Regions from separate parts of the Geobacillus sp. JS12 genome, predicted to be linked through region 2. Evidence: riboswitches for the same ligand, from Rfam matches in the RefSeq annotation. Region 2 holds a riboswitch; the other holds the start of a gene.
The links. A riboswitch is a leader RNA that binds a small molecule or an ion and turns the genes downstream of it on or off. The one in region 2 is predicted to bind S-adenosylmethionine.
Positions count from the first base shown of each region.

Region 1: another riboswitch for S-adenosylmethionine. It lies ahead of A0V43_RS12885 (methionine ABC transporter ATP-binding protein); the one in region 2 lies ahead of mtnW (2,3-diketo-5-methylthiopentyl-1-phosphate enolase).

Region 1 covers NZ_CP014749.1:2,615,099-2,618,499, reverse strand. The annotation lists gene gcvH (glycine cleavage system protein GcvH) at 1-203, shown strand, start outside; gene A0V43_RS12905 (YusG family protein) at 279-512, shown strand; gene A0V43_RS12900 (toprim domain-containing protein) at 610-969, shown strand; gene A0V43_RS12895 (thioredoxin family protein) at 966-1,283, shown strand; gene A0V43_RS12890 (hypothetical protein) at 1,429-1,776, shown strand; SAM riboswitch class I at 1,851-1,960, shown strand; gene A0V43_RS12885 (methionine ABC transporter ATP-binding protein) at 2,048-3,076, shown strand; gene A0V43_RS12880 (methionine ABC transporter permease) at 3,066-3,401, shown strand, end outside.
Region 2 covers NZ_CP014749.1:399,309-402,709, forward strand. The annotation lists gene A0V43_RS02055 (carbon-nitrogen family hydrolase) at 1-155, opposite strand, end outside; gene A0V43_RS02060 (pyridoxal phosphate-dependent aminotransferase) at 253-1,440, shown strand; SAM riboswitch class I at 1,525-1,633, shown strand; gene mtnW (2,3-diketo-5-methylthiopentyl-1-phosphate enolase) at 1,711-2,952, shown strand; gene mtnX (2-hydroxy-3-keto-5-methylthiopentenyl-1-phosphate phosphatase) at 2,949-3,401, shown strand, end outside.

The DNA of each region.
Region 1 (3,401 bases), 1.5 Mb from region 2:
CGGTGAAAACGGTCTCGGAATTATATGCGCCGATCAGCGGCACGGTCGTGGAAGTGAATGAGGCGTTGAACGACCATCCAGAGTACGTAAACGAATCGCCATATGACAAAGCATGGATGATCGTCGTCAAACCGAACGATTTGAGCGAAATCGACAATTTGTTGACGGCGGAACAATACGAGGCCATGATCAACGAAGGATAAACGTTCCTGCAATCTTCGCTTCGATTCGGGCACTCTATACATACCGGAATTTGATTGAAAAAAGGGGTGCTCGCGATGCTGCAAACGAAGCACATGGATGTCACGGACCGGATCATCGGCAAACTGAACGGCCGCTCGCTGGAGTTGTACGAGGAAGGAGAGCTCATCGGGCGCCTTCCGCTTCCGGCGGCCGTCCCGTTGAAAAATGGGTATACCGAACAAAACGGGCGAATTTTCAAGCAGGTGACCGCTACCGTTGAACCGAACCAAAAATATGTCGACTGCGACGGGGAAGCGGGCTGGTGTTGACAGGCAACGGTGCGATGCCGTTGCTTTTCTTTTTCCACCTTTCGCCGGCGCAAGGCATACAATATCGTATCACCTTTCGAAGTAAGGTGGGTCGGACATGCAACGCGTGGAAAAAGTCATCATTGTGGAAGGGCGATCGGACAAGCAAAAGGTGGCGGCCGTCCTGAAAGAGCCTGTCATCATCCTTTGCACAAACGGCACGATCAGCGACGCGCGCCTGGAAGAATGGGCTGATGAGCTGGAAGGATATGATGTGTACTTGTTGGCGGATGCCGATGAGGCGGGAGAAAAATTGCGCCGGCAGTTTCGCCGCATGCTTCCAGAATCGGAGCATCTTTACATTGACCGGGCGTACCGTGAAGTGGCGGCTGCTCCGATTTGGCACTTGGCGCAAGTGTTGCTGCGCGCCGATTTCGACGTCCGCATCGAATTGCTGATGAAAGGGAGAGGCGAGTGAACGCGATCGATCGAAACGATGTCAAGCGAGTGGTGGAAGGCGAGCCGCTTCTCGCCCTTTACTTGTACACCCCGCTGTGCGGCACGTGCCAGCTGGCGCGGCGGATGCTTGTGGTGGTGGAGAAGTTGTTTCCGGCGCTTCCGTTTTACGAAACGGACATCAACTATATTCCCGAACGAGCGGCTGAGTGGAAAATTGAAAGCGTTCCTTGCCTGCTTCTTTTTCAGGATGGAGCGATCGCAGGCAAGTGGTATGCCTTTCATTCCGTTCCGTATTTGTACGAAGTGATTCAAGCACGCTTGCCGGTCAAGTGATTCGCCTTTTTTTGACGCTGTTTGACACATTTCTTGGGAAATGACAAAAACGGCGCTCGTTCGTCAACGGGTTGTCGAGATTTTTGTAAAGGATTTCTCCTCTTCAGGTGGAAGTGAAAAAATAAAAATGGGGGAGGGGATATCCATGGAAATGCGTGAATTAGTCGGGCAGTTCGTGGAACGGATGCAAGCGTTGCGTCATTTGATGCCGATTTTGCCGGATGAGCAGCTGTGTGTTCGGTTTGAAAGTGGGGATGAAACCGCCTTGCTGTTGATCGGCAAGGAACCAGCCGCTTTAGGGATGGAACACGATGAACGGAAAACATTGACCGTGCGCGGCTCCAAAGAAGCGCTCGCGTCCTTGCTGAACGGCGAACTGAAGCTGCAGCAGCTCGTCCGCCTGCAAGAAGTGCACGTGTCAGGAAGCTTCCGTCAGCTGTTGCTTCTTGAATCGCTCCTCCATTTGGCTAAACCGTATCGGCATGTTGGGTGAAAAAATTGTTGACAGCGTTCGACAAGCGGTGATACAATCACATTCGTAAATCAATTGCATAGGCGATTGTTGCGCTCTTATCAAGAGAGGTGGAGGGATGTGCCCAATGAAGCCCGGCAACCGTCAGCGCGTGCGCTGAAATGGTGCCAATTCACACAAAGCGGCCTGCTTTGAGAGATAAGAGACGGAATGGTGCACAATACCTTTCTGTTCTCTGCGGGCAGAAAGGTTTTCTTTTTGCGCTCTGCCGCTTGGGAAGGAAGGTGAAACGATGATTACACTCGAACAAGTGACAAAAATCTATCAAGCGGCCAACGGCTCAGTCACGGCCGTCGACAATGTGTCGCTTGAGATTCGCGAAGGAGAAATTTTCGGCATTATCGGCTACAGCGGCGCGGGGAAAAGCACGCTCATCCGCTTGCTCAATGGGCTCGAGAAGCCGACGAAGGGCCGGGTGGTCGTCGCCGGGCGCGATATGACGCGCGTGAAAGGGCGGGAGCTGCGCAAGGCGCGCCAAGAAATCGGGATGATTTTTCAGCACTTCAACTTGCTTTGGTCTCGCACAGTCAGGGAAAACATTGCCTTTCCGCTTGAAATTGCCGGCGTTCCGAAAGAGGAGCGGAACAAGCGGGTGGATGAATTGATCGAGCTTGTCGGCCTTTCCGGGCGCGAGGATGCCTACCCGTCGCAGCTGAGCGGGGGACAAAAGCAGCGCGTCGGCATCGCCCGGGCGCTCGCCAACAACCCGAAAGTGCTGCTTTGCGACGAGGCGACATCGGCGCTCGACCCGCAGACGACCGATGCGATTTTGGACTTGCTCGTTGACATTAACAAGCGCCTCGGGCTGACGATTGTGCTCATCACCCATGAGATGCACGTCATCCGCAAAATTTGCGACCGCGTCGCCGTGATGGAAAACGGTCGAATCGTTGAGCAGGGCGAAGTGCTGCACGTGTTCCGCAACCCGCAGCAGCCGATCACGAAGCGGTTCGTCAAGCAGCTCGTCGAGCCGGAAGAGACGGAAGAAGCGGTTTCGCATCTGTTTGGCCAATACCCGAACGGGATAATCGCGCAGTTGACGTTCGTCGGCGCGGCGGCCGGCCAGCCGCTCATCAGCCAGGTCGTGCGGCAATTTGCCGTCGATATGAATATTTTGCAAGGGAAAATTTCGCAAACCCATCAAGGCGCTTATGGGGTGCTGTTTGTGCACATCGACGGGGCGAGGGATGAAATCGACCGGGCGCTTGACTATATTCAACGCCAGCAAGTGGCGGTGGAGGTGATTCACGATGCTCGCTAACCTCCTGCCGAACGTGCAATGGGAGACGATGTGGGCGGCGACGGTCGAGACGCTGTACATGACCGGGGTGGCGGTGGCGGCCACTTTCGTCCTCGGAATCGTTCTTGGCTTGCTTCTATTTTTGACAGCGAAGGGCAACCTATGGGAAAACCGGTTTGTCAATACCGTGATTGCGGCGTTTGTGAACATTTTCCGCTCCATTCCGTTTATTATTTTGATCATTTTGCTCATTCCGTTTACCACCTGGCTTGTTGGGACGATGCTTGGCGCCAATGCGGCGCTGCCGGCTTTGGTCATTGGGGCCGCGCCGTTTTACGCCCGCATG
Region 2 (3,401 bases):
GTCAAATCGTAGCCGGTCGTCCATAATTCCGGCAGCACGATGATATTCGCGCCGTCCTTGACGGCCGATTCAATGGCGCTTTCCGCGCGCCGTTCGTTTTCGTTCGGGTCGCCAAACGCAATATCAAGCTGGAGGCAGGCGATGCGGATCGTCATGAGTTTTCACCTCGAAAAAATTTTGCTTTACATTTTGCTTTTTACGATATATGATGTTGCACTAGAATTTCAAGAATTTTTTAAGAAGGTGTGGGCGATGACGATGGAAATTCCTTTTTCCGAGTTGCTTGAGCAGCTGCCAAAGCAATTTTTCGCCTCGCTTGTCGCAAAAGTCGGGGAGAAAATCAAGGCCGGATGCGACGTGATCAATTTAGGGCAAGGCAACCCGGATCAGCCGACGCCAAAGCATATCGTTGAGGCGATGCAACGGGCGGCGGCCAATCCGAAATACCATAAATATTCGCCGTTTCAAGGCTACTTCTTTTTGAAAGAAGCCATCGCCGCGTTTTACGCGCGCGAGTACGGGGTGACGATCGACCCGGCCCGCGAGGTCGCCATTTTGTTCGGCGGCAAAGCCGGGCTTGTCGAGTTGCCGCTTTGCCTCGTCAACCCGGGCGATGTAGTGCTTGTCCCGGACCCGGGCTACCCGGACTATTGGTCGGGAATCGCGCTCGCCCGCGCACGGATGGAGATGATGCCGCTTGTTGCGGAAAACGGTTTTTTGCCGGACTATGAAGCCATTCCGGCGGCAGTGGCCGACCGGGCGAAACTGATGTTTTTAAACTATCCGAACAACCCGACCGGCGCAACGGCGACAAAGGAATTTTTCGCGGAGACGGTGGCGTTTGCCGCCAAGCACGGCATTGCCGTCGTGCACGATTTCGCTTATGGGGCGATCGGCTTTGACGGCCGGAAACCGGTCAGCTTCCTGGAAGTCGATGGGGCGAAAGACGTCGGCGTCGAAATTTATACGTTTTCGAAAACATACAATATGGCCGGCTGGCGTGTGGCGTTTGCCGTCGGCAACGAGCGGATCATTCGGGCGCTTGAGCTTTTGCAGGATCATTTGTATGTCAGCTTGTTCGGCGCCATCCAGGAAGCGGCCGCCGCGGCGCTCCTTGGTCCGCAAGACTGCGTCGCGGAGCTCGTTGCCTTGTACGAGGCGCGCCGCAATACGTTTATTCATGCTTTGCGCGACATCGGCTGGGAGGTGCAGGCGCCATCCGGGTCGTTTTTCGCCTGGCTTCCGCTGCCAAAAGGCATATCATCCGCTGAGTTTGCCGACATGCTGCTTGAGCGGGCGCATGTCGCCGTCGCCCCAGGCATCGGGTTCGGCGAGCACGGCGAAGGGTATGTGCGCGTCGGCCTCTTGACCGATGAAGCGCGGCTTCGCGAAGCAGCGGAGCGGATCGGCCGCCTTGGATTGTTTGAAAAAAATTTTTGAAAAATGATTGACAACGCCAATCGGTGATGGCATAATTCAAAGTAAATTTGCCAATTGCTTGACAAGTGCATAAACGAGCAGGCTTTCTTATCAAGAGCAGGCGGAGGGACGAGCCCAATGAAGCCCGGCAACCGGCTTGGCGCGCGCCAAGCACGGTGCTAATTCTTGCAGCGGAAACGCTGAGAGATAAGAAGAGCGCCATGACTGAATGACGCCTCTTCTTAGGAAGGGGCTTTTTTATTTCGCCATATATTGAAAGAGGGATGGGCGATGAGTGCAGTCATTGCGACGTATTTGCTTCATGACGAGAAAGACATTCGCAAAAAGGCCGAAGGGATCGCGCTCGGCTTGACGGTTGGCACATGGACGGACTTGCCGGCATTAGAGCAAGACCAGCTCCGCAAACATAAAGGGGAAGTCGTTGCGATCGAAGAGCTTGGCGAAAGCGAGCGGGTAAACGCGTACTTCGGCAAGCGGCTGAAGCGGGCGATCGTCAAAATCGCCTACCCGACAGTCAACTTCAGCGCCGATCTGCCGGCCTTGTTGGTGACGACATTTGGCAAGCTGTCGCTCGACGGTGAAGTGCGGCTGCTTGATTTAGAGTTTCCGGATGAATGGAAGCGGCAGTTTCCCGGGCCGCGCTTTGGCATCGCCGGCATTCGCGAAAAGGTCGGAGTGTACGACCGCCCGTTGTTGATGAGCATTTTCAAAGGCATCGTCGGCCGCGATTTGGCGTATTTGACATCAGAGTTGAAAAAGCAAGCGCTTGGCGGCGTTGACTTGGTGAAAGATGACGAAATTTTGTTTGACAGCGAACTTCTTCCGTTTGAAAAGCGGATCACCGAGGGCAAGACGGCGCTTCAGGAAGTGTACGAACAAACGGGCAAGCGGACGTTGTATGCCGTCAACTTGACCGGCAAAACGTTTGCGTTAAAGGACAAAGCGAAACGAGCCGCCGAGCTTGGCGCTGATGTGCTGTTGTTTAACGTCTTCGCTTATGGGCTTGATGTGCTGCAAGCGTTGCGTGAAGACGAGGAGATTGCGGTGCCGATTATGGCTCACCCGGCGTTCAGCGGCGCCGTTACGCCGTCGGAGTTTTATGGGGTGGCTCCTTCGCTTTGGCTTGGAAAGCTTTTGCGGCTCGCCGGCGCCGACTTTGTCCTGTTCCCGTCGCCGTATGGCAGCGTCGCCTTGGAGCGTGAGCAGGCGCTTGGCATCGCAAGGGCGCTCACCGACGACCAAGAGCCGTTCGCTCGGGCATTTCCGGTTCCGTCGGCCGGCATTCACCCGGGCTTGGTGCCGCTCCTTGTCCGCGATTTCGGCCTTGACAGCGTCGTCAACGCCGGCGGCGGCATTCACGGCCACCCGGACGGGGCGATCGGCGGCGGACGGGCGTTTCGCGCTGCCATCGACGCGGCGCTGGCCGGCCGTCCACTGCGTGCGGCGGCAGCAGAAAACGAAGCGCTGCAAAAGGCGATCGACCGCTGGGGCGCTATTGAGGTGGAAGCATGACGAAACAACTCGTTCTTTTTTGCGATTTTGACGGCACGATCACGGAAAACGACAACATCATCGCGATTATGAAACAGTTCGCCCCGCCGGAGTGGGAGGCGCTAAAGGACGACATTCTCGCCCAGCGCATCTCCGTTCAGGAAGGCGTCGGAAAAATGTTTTCGCTTCTTCCGTCAGCGCTGAAAGGGGAGATTGTTGACTTTTTGCTTAGCACCGCCCGCTTGCGCGAAGGTTTCCGCGAGTTTGTCGCGTGGACAAAAGAGCAAAGCATCCCGCTCTATATCGTGAGCGGCGGCATCGACTTTTTCGTCTATCCGCTGCTTGAAGGGCTCATTGAACCGGAGCGGATTTTTTGCAACGGCTCCGATTTCAGCGGTGAGACGATCCGCATCACATGGCCGCATGCATGTGACAGCCGGTGCCAAAACGGCTGCGGCTGCTGCAAGCCG